DNA from 2 places in the Zhenhengia sp. genome. Region 1 is predicted to be linked to the other one. Evidence: a T-box and tRNA genes for the amino acid it is inferred to sense, from the RefSeq annotation. Region 1 holds a T-box; the other holds one or more tRNA genes.
The links. A T-box is a leader RNA that pairs with one kind of tRNA and senses whether it is charged. The one in region 1 lies ahead of thrS (threonine--tRNA ligase), so its partner is inferred to be a tRNA-Thr.
Positions count from the first base shown of each region.

Region 2: it has a tRNA-Thr gene. The T-box ahead of thrS (threonine--tRNA ligase) is inferred to sense a tRNA for this amino acid. The anticodon was not compared.

Region 1 covers NZ_JBKVCH010000009.1:161,367-175,719, reverse strand. Annotated here, with positions in the region: partial or broken gene ACLTBU_RS11530 (hypothetical protein) at 1-165, shown strand, start outside; gene ACLTBU_RS11525 (DUF3201 domain-containing protein) at 762-1,247, opposite strand; gene ACLTBU_RS11520 (GNAT family N-acetyltransferase) at 1,253-2,137, opposite strand; gene ACLTBU_RS11515 (GNAT family N-acetyltransferase) at 2,151-2,615, opposite strand; gene ACLTBU_RS11510 (hypothetical protein) at 2,722-2,886, opposite strand; gene ACLTBU_RS11505 (hypothetical protein) at 2,883-3,011, opposite strand; gene rplT (50S ribosomal protein L20) at 3,553-3,909, opposite strand; gene rpmI (50S ribosomal protein L35) at 3,935-4,132, opposite strand; gene infC (translation initiation factor IF-3) at 4,180-4,671, opposite strand; ribosomal protein L20 leader region at 4,749-4,892, opposite strand; gene thrS (threonine--tRNA ligase) at 4,938-6,911, opposite strand; gene thrS (threonine--tRNA ligase) at 6,933-8,858, opposite strand; T-box leader at 8,952-9,159, opposite strand; gene ACLTBU_RS11475 (putative sporulation protein YtxC) at 9,231-10,076, opposite strand; gene ACLTBU_RS11470 (GNAT family N-acetyltransferase) at 10,173-10,610, opposite strand; gene hslO (Hsp33 family molecular chaperone HslO) at 10,702-11,685, opposite strand; gene ACLTBU_RS11460 (class I SAM-dependent DNA methyltransferase) at 11,697-12,470, opposite strand; gene abc-f (ribosomal protection-like ABC-F family protein) at 12,502-14,088, opposite strand.
Region 2 covers NZ_JBKVCH010000011.1:107,686-114,325, reverse strand. Annotated here, with positions in the region: gene ACLTBU_RS12635 (iron-containing alcohol dehydrogenase) at 106-1,269, opposite strand; gene ACLTBU_RS12630 (DUF6512 family protein) at 1,366-1,872, shown strand; tRNA gene ACLTBU_RS12625 (tRNA-Thr) at 1,926-1,998, opposite strand; tRNA gene ACLTBU_RS12620 (tRNA-Asn) at 2,009-2,080, opposite strand; tRNA gene ACLTBU_RS12615 (tRNA-Ile) at 2,097-2,170, opposite strand; gene ACLTBU_RS12610 (NADH peroxidase) at 2,659-3,207, opposite strand; gene ACLTBU_RS12605 (flavin reductase) at 3,326-3,943, opposite strand; gene ACLTBU_RS12600 (DegV family protein) at 4,134-4,979, shown strand; gene ACLTBU_RS12595 (ferredoxin) at 5,019-5,210, opposite strand; gene ACLTBU_RS12590 (hypothetical protein) at 5,268-6,640, opposite strand, start outside.

The DNA.
Region 1 (14,353 bases):
TGTCACTGTATTGTAGCGACTTTTACCATTTTATCTGAAGCGAAACACTTTGTCAAGACTTTTTTAGTCTTTTTTATCTGTTTTTGTCAGATGCTGTATGTCCGCCTCACAAGTAGATATATTACAGGAGTTGTTTACTTTTGTCAACCACACTTATCAAAGTAATAATTTTCTATACTATTTCCCCTAATTATATTTAATTTATACTTCCTTTTACTTGTAATTCTTTATATCTTCTAGTCGTTTATCTACTTACATAGGTCTCTCCCCATTATTATAGATGTTGATTATATCCTTATTTTCTAATAGGGATTGTAATAGCCACTCTAAATTAGATTTCCCCTTTTATCTTACTTTATGCATATACTTTTAACACTCACTGTTCTCCATACTTTCTATAGTCATTTTTGAGACAACTCTATCATACCATTGTATTAAAGAAAAAAAAAGGGGGACAACTATGAAAACCAAGAAAAAAAGCAATACTATTAACTATGAACAAATCTATCGCACCTGTGCTATTGCCAGCATCTGCTTTTTAAGCTATATTATCATAAGTTTTTTCTTAAGTGTAAGTAACTTTATTTGTGTTTTCTTATTGTTTTCAAGTATTATTTTTCTACTCATGCATCTATTCTTTAAAATAAATTTTTATCTTGTTACTTCTTTTGTCTGCTGTATTTTATGTATTCTAGCCAATATATTTTTTATATACATCGCCAAATAACGTAAGACTGGAGTCTATCCAGCCTTACGTTATTTTATTTCTTTAATAAATCTCTCATCCTTATGAATGCTGTGATAATCTCTTCTATACTCTCCTCTTTATTTCTATAACAAGCTATTCCTATATAATCTTCATCTGAATCCCCTATTTTATCCATAACTTGTTTAGGCGTATCCCCTTTACTATAAAAATCTAGGAGACAGTCCTTTCCTCCGTAAATTTCTAAGTCTCTTTCCCCTAAAAGCTCTGCTACTTTGAATTCATCCAACTCTTCTTTCTTCACAAAAAATTCAAGGTGTATCTGATTAAGATTGATCCCTATATCCCCTACCTCTTCTACTATGATAACTGGAATAGGGTCAGCTTGATATTCATATTGCCCATTAATCTTAATATAATGTCCTGAATAATTTTTTAGTGTTGCTTGCATTCCTTGATGTGTTAACTCTTCTAATACATTTCTTGATAGCTCATAGGTCTGGTTTAATAGAGCATGCATTTTCTGTACCATTTTATCCATTCATTCTACTCCTTATTCTGAATCTGATAAGCTGTGTATGCATTCTCCACTTCAAAGCCTACATCGTAATATAACTGCATAGCCGCTTCATTAAGAACTTCTACACACAAACTAATTTTTTTGATTTGAGATTCTTTAAACAAATATTCTATAACTTTAGTGAGCAAAGCTTTCCCTATACCTTGCTTTCTATACCCCTCTTTTACAGCAAGGAAATGGATATAACCGCTTTCTGCTTCTAACTGCTTTTGCACAAATACATATCCTTCTAACTCTTGATTATTTTTAGCGATAAAAAGTTGATAGCCGCGAGTTAGCTTTTCTATGATTTGTTTTCCTGAGTAGTACACACCTGGCCATAGTGTATCATGAAATGCTTGAACTTCTTTATATACATTCTGACCAACCTCTACTATTTCTTTAGGTAGAAGCTGTACTTTCACATTTTCTTTTTTTAATTCTAATACATATTCATGCCCTCTACTTGTCGCACCGAGATTCTCAAGTAATTTTTTATTAATTTGATTTTCTTGGTGAATGAAAAATAAATACTTATATGTAAAACCAAACGCCTCAAAAATAAACTGACACATTTCATTTGCTATAGATAACCATTCCTTATCTTGTTCTCTATCTATAAAGGGGCCTATCATTTCAATAACCTGTTTTTCTAAATCTACTTGCAAATCTATTATACCTATAAGCTTTCCTTGTTCTATCATCCCAATAGTTTTGTTCTCTTCATCTTCAAAAGACTCTATCAAATCCTTTCTTATACTGTTCGGCTTTAAACTACAATAGCCTATTTTATACCTTTTCTCTTTATTATACTTAGCCATTAATGCTACACCCTCATCTAAATATGTTTCATCTAAATATACTATTCTCATTTTTACCCCTTCCTTATAGTATACATCTGTAACTATAACCCTTATCAGTTTTCTTGACTTTATCAAATCCTTGTTTTTCAAATAATTTTTGTGAGGCAATATTATAATCATAAATTTCTCTTACGCTTAACTGTTTATATCCTAATGTACTTGCCCTCAGCTTAAGTGCTTCTATCACCTTGCTTCCTATCCCCTCTCCTCTATACCCTCTCTCACCTATTACAATAGATAAATCTTCCATAGATAAAGTTACATCTCCTATAGGTACAAAATTGTTACCTTGTTTAACCTCTATAAAATAGAGTTCTCCCCTATCACTTAAGTACTCATACATCTTTATAAGCCTTTCCATATTATAAGGTTTACTTTCCTTACCATCCACTAAATCTAAAAGTTCTCTATCCTGATACCATTCAAGAGCAAATTTACACTTACCGTCATATGTCCTTAATCTTAAAGTATCTGTAATTTGTATCATTCCATGCTTCCCCTTCCTACATCAAAATAGCCAGTAAGCTCTCTATGTTTATCATAGTAAAGTTACTGGCTATTTTTCAATTTAAAAAACTTTTCTATCTTATTTATTATTTATTACCATAAACAATTTTCCTAATACTAGCTAAACTTAAGTGGTATTCCATAGCGAGTTCTTCACATTTCTTGCATTCATAATATTGTTTTTTAATCTCTATATTTCGCTCTGCAATATAATGTCTTGTCCCTGTTTTTTCTGCCCATACCTTTTTCATCCTCTTTTTATTAGGAATATAAACATATTTTTATTAGGAATATAAACATATTCACCTTGTATATACTGCTGAATTTGCTTTAATAATTCTTGTGGTAACACGCTCTCTGCTTTTCTGTATTTCACGGCCTATCGCTCCTTAGAATTTTTATTTTATCCAAGGTTGCAGGCTATTTATGAAATAGAGCAGGCGACCCTTAAAATATACAGCTCAAACAGGCAATCGCCTTATCTATAAATAGATCCTGCATGAGCAACTACCAACTAAACTACATCTCATCATCTCTTCCTCCTATACACTTTCTTCTATTATACTCATATTAAAGAGACTAATCTATTAGCTTTCTCAACAATACTTTTTTCATCACTAATACCTCTAGCAACTTTATATATCTTATAATTAAACGCTATACCTTTTTGTGTTACCTGCTCTCTGAAATGATAGTTTACATCCCCTTCTTGTAATAAAGTTACTAATAATATCTTTTTTATCTTTATAGGTTCTTTTATGTTGTCTCTTTTATAAAACATATCAAAATGAATTGAAGTTTGCTCTTGCGTATTATTCTCTAAGAATTATAGAACAGGGTATTCTAAAAAGTAGGACTTTCTAAGAATAAAAAAAGACCTAGGTAAAATACCTAGGTCTCCTCTATCAATTACTTAATTATTTTAAGTTAGCTTTAGCTGTTTCAACTAATTGTGTGAAAGCTGCTGCATCGTTGATTGCCATATCAGATAACATTTTTCTGTTGATTGTGATATTAGCATTTTTAAGTCCGTTCATGAAACGGCTGTATGTTAAACCATTCATACGAGCTGCTGCATTGATACGAGCAATCCATAATGTTCTGAATTCACGTTTTCTTTGTTTTCTACCAGCGTATGCATAGTTTAAAGATTTCATTACAGCTTGTTTAGCTGTTCTGAATTGTTTAGATTTTGCGCCTCTATAGCCTTTAGCTAATTTTAATACTCTATTACGTCTTTTTTTAGTAGCCATGCCACCTTTTACTCTCGCCATGTTCCTAACCTCCTACTGCTTTTTCTTATAGATATGGTAATAAACGTTTCATTTGTTTTTCGTTTGTTGAGTCAACAAGTCCTGCATGTCTTAAGTTACGTTTTCTCTTTGGAGATTTTTTTGTTAAGATGTGACTTGTGTATGCTTTTGATCTTTTAAGTTTGCCTGATCCTGTAACTTTAAAACGTTTTGCTGCTGCTCTATTTGTTTTTAATTTAGCCATGGTAAGGATCCTCCTTTTTAATAAATATATATTTTATCTTAAGGTAACTATTTTGGTGCTACCACGATAGCCATGTTTCTGCCTTCTAATTTAGGCTTGTTTTCAGCTACGCCAACCTCTTCTAGAAGTCCCATTGCTTGATCTAAAATTTCAATACCTCTTTGTGTATGCATCATTTCACGACCACGGAACATAACTGAAATTTTCACTTTGTCCCCTGCTTTAAGGAATTTTTGTGCATTACGGATTTTAGTCTCAAAGTCATGTTTATCGATACTTGCTGATAATCTAACCTCTTTAACACTAATAGTTTTTTGTTTTTTACGTGCTTCTTTTTCTTTCTTAGCTGCATCAAACTTATACTTACCGTAATCCATAATCTTACATACTGGTGGTTTTGCTTGTGGAGCAATTTTTACAAGATCAAGATTTTTCTCGCTAGCCATTTGTTGAGCTTCTTTAATTGATACAATACCAATTTGCTCTCCATCTACACCAACAAGTCTGACTTCTTTGTCACGAATTTGCTCGTTAATCATTAATTCGCTAATAATGGGCACCTCCTAAATTTGTTTGCCTGTATTGATAAAACACCTTTTTGCGTAGGTGTGAACGCTCCGCAAAATGAAAGTGGATAGACACCTAGTCTATCCACTTCTCTTATATACATACTAAATCTGACGATTTAAAAAATTCAATTAGTATGACCTTACGAACTTTAGCGTTGTAAGGTGAGAAGAGAAAGCTTCTACTTGCGCCTGTATTCAACACATGAAATGATAGCACAAGCAAATAGCTTTGTCAACTAGTTAGTCTCTGTTTCTGCCTTCATTTCTAAGTGGTAATTATATCTAGTTTTAATTTCATTTGAAATACGTGTTACAAATGCCTCTAATGCTTGTGCACCTTCATCACCATTTTGTCTGCTTCTTACAGATACAGTTCTGTTTGCTTCTTCATCCATACCTACTACTAAGATATAAGGTATTCTTTCCATACGTGCTTCACGGATTTTATAACCAATCTTTTCTGTTCTGTAATCAGCCTCTACTTTTACGCCACTATCTTTAAGGGCTTTTACAACTTCTGCTGCATAATCTGCATATTTATCAGAAATTGGAAGTACTTTTACAGCAGTTGGCGCAAGCCATGCTGGGAATGCACCTGCATATTTTTCAATAAGCATTGCAAGTGTTCTTTCGTAGCATCCGATTGATGAACGGTGAATGATATATGGACGTTTTTTCTCACCATTTGAATCAACATAAGTCATACCAAAACGTTCTGCAAGTGCAAAGTCGATTTGGATAGTGATAATTGTATCTTCTTTACCATGAACGTTTTTAAACTGAATATCAAGTTTTGGACCATAGAATGCAGCTTCACCTTCTGCTTCTGTGTAGTCAATTTCAAGGTGATCTAAAATGTTTTTCATGATTACTTGAGTTTCTTCCCAAGCTACAGGGTTATCAATATACTTTTCAGTATTTGATGGATCCCATTTAGAGAATCTGTAAGTAATATCTTTATCGATACCAAGTGTACCCATAATGTATTTAATAAGATCAAGGCAACCTTTGAACTCATCTTCAAGTTGTTCTGGTGTACATACAATATGACCATCAGCAAGTGTGAATTGTCTTACGCGGATAAGACCATGCATTTCCCCCGATGATTCATTTCTTGCAAGTGTAGCTGTTTCAGCATAACGAATAGGAAGATCACGATAGCTGTGTTGTTCTGCATTGTAAATACAAAATTGGAATGGACATGTCATCGGTCTAAGGGCAATGATTTCATTATCTGTCTCTTCTTCACCCATTACAAACATACCATCTTTATAGTGATCCCAGTGACCTGAAATTTTGTAAAGATCGTTTTTAGCCATACTAGGTGTTTTTGTAAGAACATAACCACGTCTTTCTTCTTCATCTTCTACCCATCTTTGAAGTGTTTGGATAACACGCGCCCCTTTTGGCATCATAAGTGGAAGCCCTTGGCCTACTGATTCATCAGTTGTGAAGAGTTTAAGTTCGCGACCTAATTTATTGTGATCACGTTTTTTAGCTTCTTCAAGCTTTTCTAAGTGCTCTTTAAGCTCTGCTTTTTTAGGGAATGCTGTCGCGTAAATACGTGCAAGCATTTTGTTTTTCTCATTCCCTTTCCAGTATGCACCTGCTGCATAAAGAATTTTGAAAGCATCAACTGGTTTTGTGCTCATAAGGTGAGGACCTGCACATAAGTCTACAAATTCACCTTGTTTATAGAAAGAAATCACTTCACCTTCTGGTAAGTCACGAATAAGTTCTACTTTGTATGGTTCGCCAGCCTCTTCCATAAGTTTAATCGCTTCTTCACGTGGAAGCTCAAATCTTTCAATAGGAAGTTTTGCTTTTACGATTTTTTTCATTTCCGCTTCAATAGCCGCAAATTCTTCTTCTGTGAATGCTTTATCACGGTCGAAGTCATAGTAGAAACCATCTTCAATAGCTGGCCCAATAGCAAGTTTTACATCTGGGTAAAGATTTTTAACAGCTTGTGCAAGAATATGCGCTGCTGTATGGCGGAATGCCCATTTACCTTCTTTATCATTAAATGTAAGAATCTCAAGATTTGCATCTTCTGTAATAGGTGTTCTAAGGTCTACCATTTCTCCATTAAGTTTACCAGCACATGCTGCTCTCGCTAAACCTTCACTAAGATCTTTAGCAATATCTAAAATAGTAATGCCTGCTTCGTACTGTTTCTTAGTACCATCTTTTAAAGTAATGTTAATCATATTTCACCTCTGTAATGTATATTAAGCTTGTTTGCCTACTAAATAATTGTATTTTGTCTGAACTTCTTCAGTTATTCTCTGAATAAAGGCTTGTAAATCCATTTGGCCTTCTTCACCATTTTCTCTACTTCTTACAGCAACCTTGCCCTCTTCTTCTTCCTGAGCCCCTACTACTAAGATGTACGGTACTCTTTCCATACGTGCTTCACGGATTTTGTAACCAATCTTCTCTGCACGCTCATCTCTTTCTACTCTAAGACCAGCTTCTTCTAAAGCATCTTGTACTTTAGCTGCATAAGCATGATATTTTTCTGAAACAGGAAGTACTTTAACTTGTACTGGTGCAAGCCATGTTGGGAATGCTCCTGCAAAATGTTCTGTAATAACACCAATGAAACGTTCAATACTACCAAGTACAACACGGTGAATCATAACAGGACGATGTTTTTCTCCATCTGCACCAATATATTCAAGCTCAAAACGTTCTGGAAGTTGGAAGTCTAACTGAATTGTACCACATTGCCATGTTCTACCTAGGCAGTCTTCAAGCTTGAAGTCGATTTTAGGACCATAGAAAGCCCCATCCCCTTCGTTAATTTTGTAGTCATATCCCATATCTGTTAAAGCTTCAATTAATGCTTCTGTTGCTGTTTCCCATGCTTCATCTGAACCCATGCTATCTTCAGGTCTTGTAGAGACTTCTACTTTATATTTAAAGCCAAATGCTTTATATACTTCATCAATTAGTCTTACAACGCCTTTTATTTCATCTTTAATTTGCTCTGGTAGCATAAAGATATGCGCATCATCTTGAGTAAAGTTACGTACTCTCATAAGGCCATGAAGTGCACCTGAAAGCTCATGACGATGTACTAAACCAAGCTCACCCATACGGAGTGGAAGGTCACGGTAAGAACGCATTTTTGTTTTATAAACAAGCATACCACCTGGACAGTTCATTGGCTTAATCGCATAGTCCATTTCATCAATAACTGTTGTGTACATATTTTCACGGTAGTGATCCCAGTGACCACTTGTAAGCCATAGATCTTTATTTAAGATAATTGGTGTAGAAATTTCTTTATAACCTGCTTTTTTATGAATTTCTCTCCAATAGTTAATAAGTGTATTTCTAAGTTCCATTCCTTTTGGTAAGAAGAATGGGAAACCTGGACCTTCATCTAAAATAGTGAAAAGTTCAAGTTCACGACCAAGTTTACGGTGGTCACGTTTTTTAGCCTCTTCAAGTTTTTCTAAGTGCTCATTAAGTTCTGATTTTTTTGTAAAAGCTGTTGCATAAATACGAGAAAGCATTTTATTTTTCTCGCTACCTTTCCAGTATGCACCGGCTGCTGATAAAAGTTTCACTGCTTCTACTGGTTTTGTACTCATAAGATGAGGCCCTGCACATAAATCTATAAATTCACCTTGTCTATAGAAAGAAATCACTTCACCTTCTGGTAAATCATTAATAAGTTCTACTTTGTATGGTTCGCCAGCCTCTTCCATAAGTTTAATCGCTTCTTCACGTGGAAGCTCAAATCTTTCAATAGGAAGTTTTGCTTTTACGATTTTTTTCATTTCCGCTTCAATAGCCGCAAATTCTTCTTCTGTGAATGCTTTATCACGGTCGAAGTCATAGTAGAAACCATCTTCAATAGCTGGTCCAATAGCAAGTTTTACATCTGGATAAAGTCTTTTTACAGCTTGAGCTAACATATGCGCTGCTGTATGACGGAATGCCCATTTACCATCTTGGTCATTAAAAGTTAAAATCTCTAAATTACAATCTTCATTAAGAGTTGTTCTAAGATCTACCCTTTCCCCATTTATAAGACCGCAACATGCATTACGTGCTAAACCTTCACTCAAATCTTTAGCAACCTCTAAAACAGAAATGCCTGCTTCGTATTGTTTCTGACTGCCATCTTTTAAAGTAATGTTAATCATACCTATTCTTCCTCCTTTATATAGTTTGTGTACTATACTAAAGCTCTAGGCAACAAAAAACTCCCGTCCTTTCCTAGCCACAAGCTCTAGAAAAGGGACGAGAGTACAATTCCCGCGGTTCCACCCTTATTGTTTTCGAAAACGAAACCTCTTTGTTAGGACTATAACGTAGTCAACGGATTGGTTTACAATCACTCAGAGCTGGTCTTCACTTATTATCTTTTAAAGATGCTCACACCAATGCATCCTCTCTCTGAAAAAAGATTTCGTAAGCTACTCGTCTCTTCATCGCGTTCATTTATTAATTCTGATTTCATTCTAGTCAAATTTACTTTGTCTGTCAATATCCTTTCATTAAGTAGTATTTTTTTACAAAGGAGACTGACAGTTTTCACATCCATCGCAGTAACTAAGCTGTTCTTGAAAAAGTGCCTTAAGAGTGTCTAAAAAATGAGGATTCAGATCTTTAATATCTTTATGAATGATAACTTTTTTAGGTGATACACAAATTAAAATATGCAGCACTTTATCTTCTATCTTCATTTTCTCATCTTCTAGCTCATTGCAATACTGCTGCATATAAGCCTTGGTTCTATCTTGCATGTATTCATCTAATAGAAGGATATCCCCTTCTTCTTTAGGAATAAGATGAATGACTTCCTCTTTTGCTTCTTGCATAGACTTAGTATCTAACAGGAAATTAATAAACTGAATATAATCCTTTTGCATTTCATAGTCATAAATAGTCTGCTCAATAACATCTTCTAGAATAACTTTATACTTTTGTGTTCTAAAAGCCATCCATCCATCTATATTTACTTCTTTATAACACTCGAGCTCTTTTATAAGAGGCGTATAAATAACATAGTAAGCAATATAAGATACCCCTTCCTCCTTAGCAATATAGTTATTATGGATAAAAAGCTTTTCGACTTCCTTTTTTTCTTCTCTATTTAATCCTTTGTAACTTTTTAAATAGCTCCTAGCAAACTTCTTCAGAACACCTTCTTGAATCACATCTCCAACTAAGTTTGCAATATTTTTAAGGACTTCATCTTTTTCTTTTTTATTTGCTGCGCATCTGAAGCATTTTATAGTATCTAGACTGTCACATTGCCAGCTTCCACAGATGCTGTCAGGGCTTTCTAATAATCTGTCTAACTTTATTTGGAAAAGTTCTGCATAATTTTCAGTCCATATTCTATATTGAATCATTCTACTCCTCCTCAACCCCTCTAATTCAATATATGACTGGACATTTGTTAACTTTCCCTTATAACTTTGTCTTTATCATAAATTTCCTTATTCTTTTTAGAGTGAACGTCTCATAATTATCAGTTCATCAGAAACTTTAAAGTTTTGCTTCTCATAAAAACCTAACATCTCACTACATCTTAAAGTCCATAGAATAATCTTAGTTACGCCATCAGCCTTCACTCTTCTTACCATTTCATCTACTAACTTAGAGCCTATCCCCTTACCTTTAATTGCTGTATCTACACAAAGTTCTTTAAAATGAAAATGTACAGCATCATAGTAATATTCCTTATTACCTAATGCCATTCCTACTACTTTATTATTGTCATAGGCAATAAGACCTAAACTATCCTCGCAGCCTATCATCTGCCCTAAGCGTTTTTTAGCAGTCTCCACTGTCCACTTATCATACCAAGGTGCGCCGTTAAAAGCCCCTACATACAGCTCTGCTATCTTATCTAAGTCTTCCCTGGTCATAATTTTAAATTCCATCTTCTTCCCTCCATTTAATCTTAATAGTTGTATGTATAAAAAGGACTGCTACAAATAAATGTCTAATGCATTTTGTAACAGTCCTCTATTTTTACTCTTGTGTTTCTTCTGGTCCGCCTAATTCAAATACGATTTCTGAGTCTCCATCTAAATCGAAAACAATTTCTTGACCTTCATCTAATACGACTTCTGGCTCATCTGCTACTTCTTCTAAAAGTTCTACAATGCTCTGTTTGTCAAACTCATATTTATGATTGCAGAAATGGCATACAAGCTCTAAGTCTTCTTGGTCATCATTTACAATTTCTTGAAGTTCTTTTCTACCTAAACTGATAAGTGCACGTTCCATATTTTCTCTTGAACAATCACAATGGAATCTTACTTCTGTACGGTCCATCATCTCAGCATCATCACCTAAAAGCATCATGATAACGTCTTCAATTGATTTCCCCTCTTCCATATAAGTTGTTAAAGAAGTGAAAGTTTTAAGTTTTTCTTCAAGTTTTGTAATATCTTCATCTGTTGCATCTGGAAGTACTTGAATAATAAACCCACCAGATTGTTTAATACTATAGTCACGGTCAACAAGTACGCCTAAAGCTACTACTGTATTTGTTTGTTCTGAAGTTGCAAAGTAATAACTAAAATCTTCTGCAATCTCTCCAGAAAGCATAGCTATTTGTCCTGTATAAGGCTCTTTAAGACCAATGTCTTTTTTGACAATCATAAGGGCATTACCGATTGCACCACTTACATCAAGTTTCCCATTTTCTTTTTTAGGAATATCTACTACTGGCACATGTGGATAGCCTTTAACGTTTCCTTTGGCATCAGCTTCTACTGTAATACCTTGGATAGGTCCATCCCCTTTAATCATAACGCACACACGGTCATTATCATTTTTAAGCATGTTACCCATCATAAGTGTACCTGTCATTGTACGTCCAAGTGCTGCTGATACAACTGGAGATGTACCATGATTTTTTACTGCTTCACCAACAACACCCGTTGTATTAGCACCAAAAAATCTAAAACTTTTATTTTTGTCAGTTCCTCTTACAATATAGTTTTCCATATTCTGTCTCCTTAATCTATATAAACTTTTCCTTCTACTTGCTTTTCTCGCGCAACAAAAGTTGCTCTAAAAGTACTTGTATCGCAAGGTTTAGTTGTATAATCATCATAAACTGCAACAAGTTCCATACCTGCTGTATCAAGTAGTGCTTTAATACGTTCTACATCATAAGCTTTTTGATAGTGTACTTCTTCAAATCTATCATATCTACCATCTTCATCTGCTACGAAGAAGCTTACATAGAACTCATTCACCTGCTGCTTCTCATCATAGAAGTTTTCCCAAATATAAGCAGCATCTTCTGTCTGATCTGCAAAAACTTTCTCTCCTAAAAGCGTTTTGTATTTATGAGGTGTGTTCACATCAAAGATAAATAATCCACCTTTTTCAAGATAATTATTTACCCATTTAAACATAGAAAGCACTTTTTCTTCTTCCATTAAATAATTGATACTATCACAGCTACTGTAAATCACATCTACAGTCCCATAAAGTTCAAATTCACTCATATCCTGCATAAGATATAAAATCCCACGCTGAGCTTCCATTTCATTCTCACGTGCAATCATGAGCATTTCCTCTGAAGCATCGATGCCAATAACATCAAAGCCTTTATCTGCAAACATCTCACACATTTTCCCTGTACCACACCCTAAGTCACATATAAGTTTAGGGGTAATACCTTGTGCTTTTATGATGTCTTCTATAAAAGATACCCACTGCGCGTAAGGTGTATCTTCCATAAATATATCGTATATCATTGCAAAATCATTGTAAATTTCCAATTCTTCCACCTCTTCATCTGATGACTAAACCTTATTGTACACTAGCTGTTTTTTCTATGCAAATGCAATTTGTGGCTATTGTCTCTACAAAAAGTCTATCATGCTCTACAAAGACCATGGTTGGTTTATACTGCATAATGAGCTCTTCTATCTGAGTACGTGATAAAATATCAATAAAGTTAAGTGGTTCATCCCATACATATAGATGTGCCTGTTCACACAAACTTCTGGCAATGAGTACTTTTTTCTTTTGTCCACCGCTTAACTCAGATAAGTCTTTATCAAATGCCTGTCTTGTAAAATCTAATTTTCTCAAAATAGCCTTAAACAAACTTTCATCAATCCCACTCTCTCTTACAAAGTCCCTCATACTCCCTTTTAAAAAACTAGTATCTTGGGGTACATAAGAAATTTTAAGCTTAGAACCTTTTAAAAGTTTCCCACTATATATAAGCTCTTCCCCTACTAATAGCTTAATAAGGCTAGACTTACCACAGCCATTAGATCCCTTTAAAGCAATTCTATCTCCCTGCTTAATATTGAAGCTAATCGGCTTACTTACTGCCTTTCCATCATACTGAATAACTACATCTTGTACTTCTGCCAAAATAGGCTTTACGTAATCCATACAATGCACTTTTAGAGTATGGACTTGTTCTATATTTTTAAACAATTGCTTTTTCTCTTCTATCATTTTATCCTGTCTTTTTTCAATAACCTTTGCGCGCTTCATCATCTTAGCCGACTTATGTCCAACAAATCCTTTATCTGCTGCACCTATTTTAGACTTTTCTATTTGGTCGCTCCAATTTTCATTGCGCATACTAGCCGCATTTAGTCTACCAATTTCTTTCTTAAGCTTTTCATTCTCACCTAACTCATACTGATCATTTCGATCTTTATTTAGTTTCCAACTTGAGTAATTCCCCTGCTGCACTTCAATGTTATGACGATTGATACATAAAACATGGTCAATAATCTGGTCTAAAAAGAGCCTATCATGAGAAACTAATATAAAACCTTTTTTGCTCTTTAAATACTCCGCTACAATTTGTCTTCCTTCAATATCTAAATGATTTGTAGGTTCATCAATAAGTAAAAAGTTATTTTTCTTTAGAAAGAGTGCCACTAAAAGCAGTTTGGTCCTTTCCCCATTACTTAAAGTATAGAAAGGTCTATTAAGAACCTCTTCATCTACTTCTAGCTTACTGATTTCCTTAATAATCAATTCTTTTATGGTATAACCATCATGCTGCATATAAGTATCTAGTAATATACCATATTGTTCTAAACTTGCACCTGTATTTTTCTCAAGGCAAAGTTCCATTTCCTCTTCCCACTGACTAAAGGGTGCAATTACATTACGTATCACTTCTAAAGTCAGTTGATCTTGCTCTACTTCAAAAGGGAAGTAGTCAAAAGTCACAGAGCTTACAATATTTCCTTTATACTCATATTTACCTTGCAGTAAATTTAAAAGCGTTGTTTTGCCTCTGCCATTACGTCCGATAAAGCCTAGTTTCCAATCGGTATCAATTGTAAAGGATGTATTTTCAAATATATTTTCATAATGTGTATCATAACTAAAGGTTAGGTTGGTTATATTAATAACAGACATTCTATTTCTCTCCCTTCAATATAAAAAATAAGCCCCAAGAAAGTTCTCTTTCTCAGGGCTTATTTTGCTACATATGAAAATATAGCAAAGCCTAGGCATAGAATAGGTTATGCTATACCTGCTTTTATCCGTAAGCTGATAGTAGATGAACTCTCTTGCTAATGCACGACAAATAAACATATCCTAGATATGTTCCTTGAGCTCTATAAAAGCTTATCATGCATTTTAATAAAATTAGCAAGCAAAGTTCTCCACTTTATCAACT
Region 2 (6,640 bases), on a different contig from region 1:
TTTATCACTTAATGCTGTATTTTATAAGGGATACAGCCTACAAAAAATTTTTAGCGTAAAATGCTCTAAAAAGCATTTTACGCTATTATACTTGCTTATTCGCCTTTAATAAGCCGCTTTAAAAATCTCAAGTACCGCTTCTGCACTTAATGTTTTATACCCTTTAATATCACCAAAACGTGTTGCTTGTCTTGCCATTACTTCTAATTTCTCTTCCTCAATCCCTACTTCTCTTAAAGACATAGGGATTTCTAGAGATAAGAAATATTCTCTAGTCTTTTGAATAGCTTGCTTAGCTATTACATATTTATCCTGGTTCTTATCAATATCCCATACATTTACACCATATTCTACAAACTTATCTACACTTGTTTCATCTAATACATACTTCATCCAATGCGGTGTTAAAATAGCTAGGCCTACCCCATGCGTAATATCATAAAATGCACTTAACTCATGCTCCATAGGATGTACGCTCCAGCTACCTGCTTTGCCATAATGCATAAGTCCATTTAACGCAAGACTTGATGCCCACATGAGGTTAGCCCTTGCTTCATAATCTTCAGGACTCTCTACTGCAATTTTACCGTATTTAATACATGTTTTAAGTATAGCTTCAGCCATACGATTTTGTAAGAAAGCCCCTTCACTCCTTTCGAAATATTCTTCAAAAACATGACTCATAATATCTGCTGTACCCGCAGCTGTCTGATATTTAGATACACTATAAGTATACTCAGGGTCTAGTATAGAAACTTTAGGTTTCATCTCTTCATGACCTGTTCCCAACTTTTCATTTGTTTCCATATTAGAAATAACTGCATAAGCATCCATCTCCGAACCTGTTGCTGCTAGTGTCAGTACCGTAATAATAGGAAGTACTTTCTTCACCTTAGATGCATCCTTTACTAAGTCCCATGCATCCCCTTCATAATTTGCTGCAGCTGCAACTACCTTAGCACAATCTAGCGTACTTCCTCCACCTACTGCAAGTACAACATCTACTCCTTCTTCTTTACAAACTTGTGCACCTTTATTAACAGTTGTAATCCTTGGGTTAGGTTCTACCCCACTAAGTTCTACTACCTCCACTCCATTATCAGCTAGTTGCTGCATAACTTTATTATAGAGCCCTATTTTTTTGATACTTCCTCCTCCGTATATAAGTAAAACCCTTTTCCCATATTGCTTGACTGTCCGTCCAAGATTCTCAATTTGTCCCTTACCAAATAGAATTTTAGTAGGAATAGAATAATAAAAATTATTCATTATAACATCTCCTTTTAAAGTTTTTTATTAAAACCTTCTGCATATACTACTAACAATAAACTTATCCTATGCATTTTACAAGAAGGAGGCTTTAGGTTGAAGAAATTTTCTATTATAGGCACTTTATTTGTTCTTCTTATAGGTAGTCTTTTACATTTTACGTATGAATTAAGTAATGGTAATGCTTTTGTTGCACTCTTCAGTCCTATTAATGAAAGTTTGTGGGAACATTTTAAACTAGGTTTCTATTCCCTTATACTTTATGCATTAATTGCATATCCTTTTATAAAAAATAAAGCAAATAATTACTTATTTGCTTTAGGAATTTCTTCTATTATATTAAATCTTGTTATCGGACTGCTTTATTACACTTATACACACTTTACAGATAAGAGTATTTTTTGGCTTGACATTACTATTTATATACTATCAGTTATCATGGCTTTTTTTATCTTTTACAAACTTACCACACTTGCTCCACTTCCTATTATTACACAATGGATAGGCCTTATCATCATTCTACTTACTATATCTGCTTTTATCATGTTCACCTTAAATCCACCTAATCAATTAGAATTATTCGTAGATCCAACAAAATCTTGATATGCAAAAAAGACACCCGCCATCTATCCAGATAAAGGGTGTCTTTTTTATTAAGCCGACGATCGGACTCGAACCGATAACCTGCTGATTACAAGTCAGCTGCTCTGCCAATTGAGCCACGTCGGCAAATATGAAACTCCCCGAGTAGGGTTCGAACCTACGACCCTTCGGTTAACAGCCGAATGCTCTGCCGCTGAGCTATCGAGGAATATTTTTAAAAAGTATAGGCCCGAGTGGACTCGAACCACCGACCTCACGCTTATCAGGCGTGCGCTCTAACCACCTGAGCTACGAGCCTATATTGTTTGTGTTCCGCCACATCGCTTGGAACGTTTATTATAATACCGCATAACACGACAGATGTCAACTGGTTTTTTACATTTTTTTATTTTTATTTTTTTGTTCTACTTTATTCCACTTACCTATTTACCATATATAAAGCTTTATTATGACTTCCTTAGATGAATCTTATAGCATAATCTTTTAAGCTCCGCCATACCAGTATCTTCAAATGAGTTTTTTATTTACTACTTAAATCAGATACTAGTTGTTCTATGAGTTTTTCATGATGTCTATACATATTTTTAATAAATGCGCTTCTATATCTAGTATTGACAGATTGCTTGTCTTTTTTGTGGCCTGATTATACAACAAATTTATAATCCCCATCCTTATCTCCCTCACTTCTATTTCATAGTAACATTTTATAATCTAAGGCTATTTTCTGATAACTATAAAAGACTCCTAGTATCAGTAGATACTAGGAGTCTTTATTCTAATTATTTATTATTTACCGAAGTATCTGTTTAAAAGACCTTCGAAAGCTTTACCGTGACGAGCTTCATCTTTAGCCATTTCATGCACTGTGTCATGAATTGCATCTAAACCTAATTGTTTAGCTAATGTTGCTAATTCTTTTTTACCAGCTGTTGCGCCATTTTCAGCAGCTACACGCATTTCTAAGTTTTTCTCTGTTGAAGCTGTAAGAACTTCTCCTAATAATTCAGCGAATTTTGCAGCATGTTCTGCTTCTTCATAAGCAGCTTTTTCCCAGTATAAACCAATTTCTGGGTAACCTTCTCTATGAGCAACTCTAGCCATAGCTAAGTACATACCTACTTCTGAACATTCACCTTCAAAGTTAGCTCTTAAACCTTCAATGATTCTTTCATCTACACCTTGTGCTACACCTACAACATGTTCATCAGCCCATACAAGACCTTCTGTTGATTGTTCTGTGAATTTATCTGCACCTACATGACAGATTGGACATTCAGCTGGAGCTGCATCTCCTTCGAAAACATAGCCACATACTGTACATACATATTTTTTCATAATCTAATCCCTCCACTGTTTAAATTATTTATTTCAAATTGTTTGTAACTAAGAATAATTATTATATACATATTATATCTAAGTTAATTTCCCTTGTCAACTACATTTTAAAAATTTTTTATTTAAGTTTAAAAACACTTTTTGGTTGCTTACAAATCGGACATACATAGTCATCTGGAAGCTCTTCAAAAGGAATCTCTCCATTATATTCATAGTGACAAACTGTACATTCATATATTTTTTCATTTTTAGTAGTTGGCGGCATAGATTGAGCTTTTAACTCTCTATACGCTGCATAAGTCATAGGTTTATTTTCTTTAAAGTCTTTAGCATCTATTACGCTTGCAATAAAAATAGTGTGTGTTCCTACATCTACAGTTTGTGTTACCTTTCCGGTTAGTACTGCAACAGCGCCATCTTCTATATAAGGGTTACCTAATACATCTACCTTATAATCAATCCCATCAAACTTATTAACATCACGGCCTGACTGCATACCAAATCTTTTTACATTTTCTAATGCACTTACTTCTGACAAAGTTGTTAAACTAAATTGGCCTGATGCCTTCACCATATCGTGTGTCAAATTTGTCTTTGCTACTGTAATACTAATTTGTTCAGGTATAGAAGTTACTTGCATACCTGTATTAATGATACAAGCATTTAACTTATTCTCTAACTTTGTTCCTAATACATATACACCATAACTCATTGTAAATAAAGCTGTCTGATCCATACTTATACACCCTTTCATTATATACATAACAACAATTATTATTTAATATATTTTTTATATTATGATATATCCAAACAATTGTTTTGTCAACCTACTTTTACCATCTATTGGTTTTTATATAATCATTTTCTGTTCATATTTATAAGTTATTCTTAAATTATAAAATTACCCACTTAAAAGGAGACTTACATTGCAGAAAATCGCTATTATTACAGACAGCTGTTCAGATTTAACCTTTGAAACACTTAATCAGTATCACATTACTATGTTCCCTATACGCATTATCTATAAAGAAAGAGAATTTCTTGATAAGATAGAAATTACCTCTGAAGAAATGTATGCAAATCTTCAAAAAGAAATCCCTTCTACTTCTCTCCCTGACTTAGCTTATTGCGAAAAGCAAGTTGCTAAACTTAAAGCTGAAGGCTTCACTGATTTTATTATCATCACTGTTTCTTCTAACCTCTCTGGAACACTTAATGCTTTAAAAATCTTAGGTGAACATCATACAGATGTTAACTTCCATTTCTTTGATTCTCTTACTTTAGGTTATCCTCAAGGTGTTATTGCAATAGAAGCAGGAAAATTAGCTATAGCTGGTGAAAACGTAGAAAGTATTTTAACTAAACTTGAAGATGTAAGAAAACGTACACATGGCTATATTGCCCTTGATACTTTAGAATACTTAAAACGCGGCGGACGCCTTGGTAAAGCAACAGCAACACTAGGGGAACTTATTAGCCTTAAACCTATTATTTCTTCTAACGATGAGGGTTTACTCTTTACATATTGTAAAGCACGAGGAAGGAAACAAGCTCTATCTAAAGTAAAACAAATTATCCTTAGCTACTTAGATAAAGGAAAATGCAGTTTATGGATACTTCAAGGAGATGCACTTAAAGACGGCTACGCTCTTTTAGAAGAATTAAAAAGTCATCCTAATCTTAATCTCATTTCACTGGAGACGGTAGGTCCATCTATGGGTGTCCATACAGGTCCTAACGTAGTCGGTTTTGCTATATTAGAAGAAGCATAAAAAAGAAAGCGCCCTATAATAGGGCGCTTTTTATCACCATTAATCTTCAATATCAATAGCACTTACAGGACAGCCATCTCTAGCTGCTTCTGCATCACCTTGTACATTTTCTGGAATCTCACCTTCAATAGCCACAGCTAAACCATCATCTTCTAAAGAAAATACTTCTGGGCATGTAGCTGGACAAAGTCCACATCCAATACATGTATCTTTATCTACGCTTGCTTTCATCTTGATGCCTCCTTAAATGGAAATAGTCTTCTGTTATTATTTCCTAGGGCAATAGATTTATACCAAGATATTTCCTATTCCAAACAATTGTTGGATAGCAAGTCTATTCTTTTCAATATCTAATGCAATATTAGATTTTTTAAGTTCTAATTCCTCTAGTAAACTAAGGGTAGAATCATAATTATTAGTCTTACGTATTTGTGCAATATCTTGATTAAGTTTATTCACTTCATTCTGCTTAGCAGATATAGACTGATTATCTGTCTGTATTTTATCTTCAACTTCTTTAATATGTGTAAGCTGTTCATTAGAAACTTCTATATAATAGATGGAACCATCATCTAGTTTTCCTTTATTGTATGCCTTAAAAGACTGTACCCCTACATCTACTACATTAGATCTAGTTAATTTGAGTCTTACTTTCTGACTACCTGGTTTATAAGTTCCAAAAAGCCAACTTTTTTCTGGTATTGCAGCCTCATACTCTCCATTTTCATAGCGATCTAATATATAAAGGTCTACTTCTTTATAGGTTTTTAGTTCACTTACTTCTTGAGTATAAGATGCAATTTGGTTATTTAAATCTGCAATCTCTTTAGTAACCTTTTGAACTTCATTCACTATCATTTCCGTCTGTACATCAACACTTTGCTTCATATTCATTAAGTCAACTTCTTGAAGTTCTATTTGCTTAAGTTCTTCCTGTAAACGTTTAATCATACCATTGTAATTTGTAAATGCTACATATTCTGATGTCGTAATGATACGTTTCTTATTTAAAATATCCACCCATAAGCCTAACGTCTCAAGTTCAATCTCCTTTGTTTTAAGTTCTGTAAAAAGAACTTCTTTAACACGCGTTGCTTCTATATAATCTAAGAGTTTAATAGATGTGCTTTCTATATCACCTTTATGGGGGAAGGATAAAAGCTCATAAACATTAATTTCAAACTGCTCTAGTGGAAGTTTCTCACCTTTTAATGAAAGCAATTTATAAAGACTTTCCACTTTGTCCTGTGTAAGTTTTGCTTCGCTACCAAAATAAGCCTCAAGCGCTCTTTCAAAAGTGACTATGTCTAAGCGCTTCATATATTCTTTTAAATTATTTGATGGCGTTTTACTTATGACTTCATCAAACAAAGCCTTTTGGTCCTTAAATAATAGGCCTTCTTTATTATACTTTATAAGTATTCTCTCTTTCGTAGCTTCATCAAAGTTTACGAAATACTTTTCTAGAAATTCTTGACTCACTTCAGATAAATCTGTTACTAAGTATTCAAGCCCTTGCTTGAAATAAAAATGTGTATATTCTCGAGGCTTCGCCTTAGTAAGAATATTGACAACCTGAGCCGGCATTTCTTTTATCTTAAAATAAGAAATTTGAATTAAATTCATATTCATAATCAGCACTAAACCTATTATTACTACAC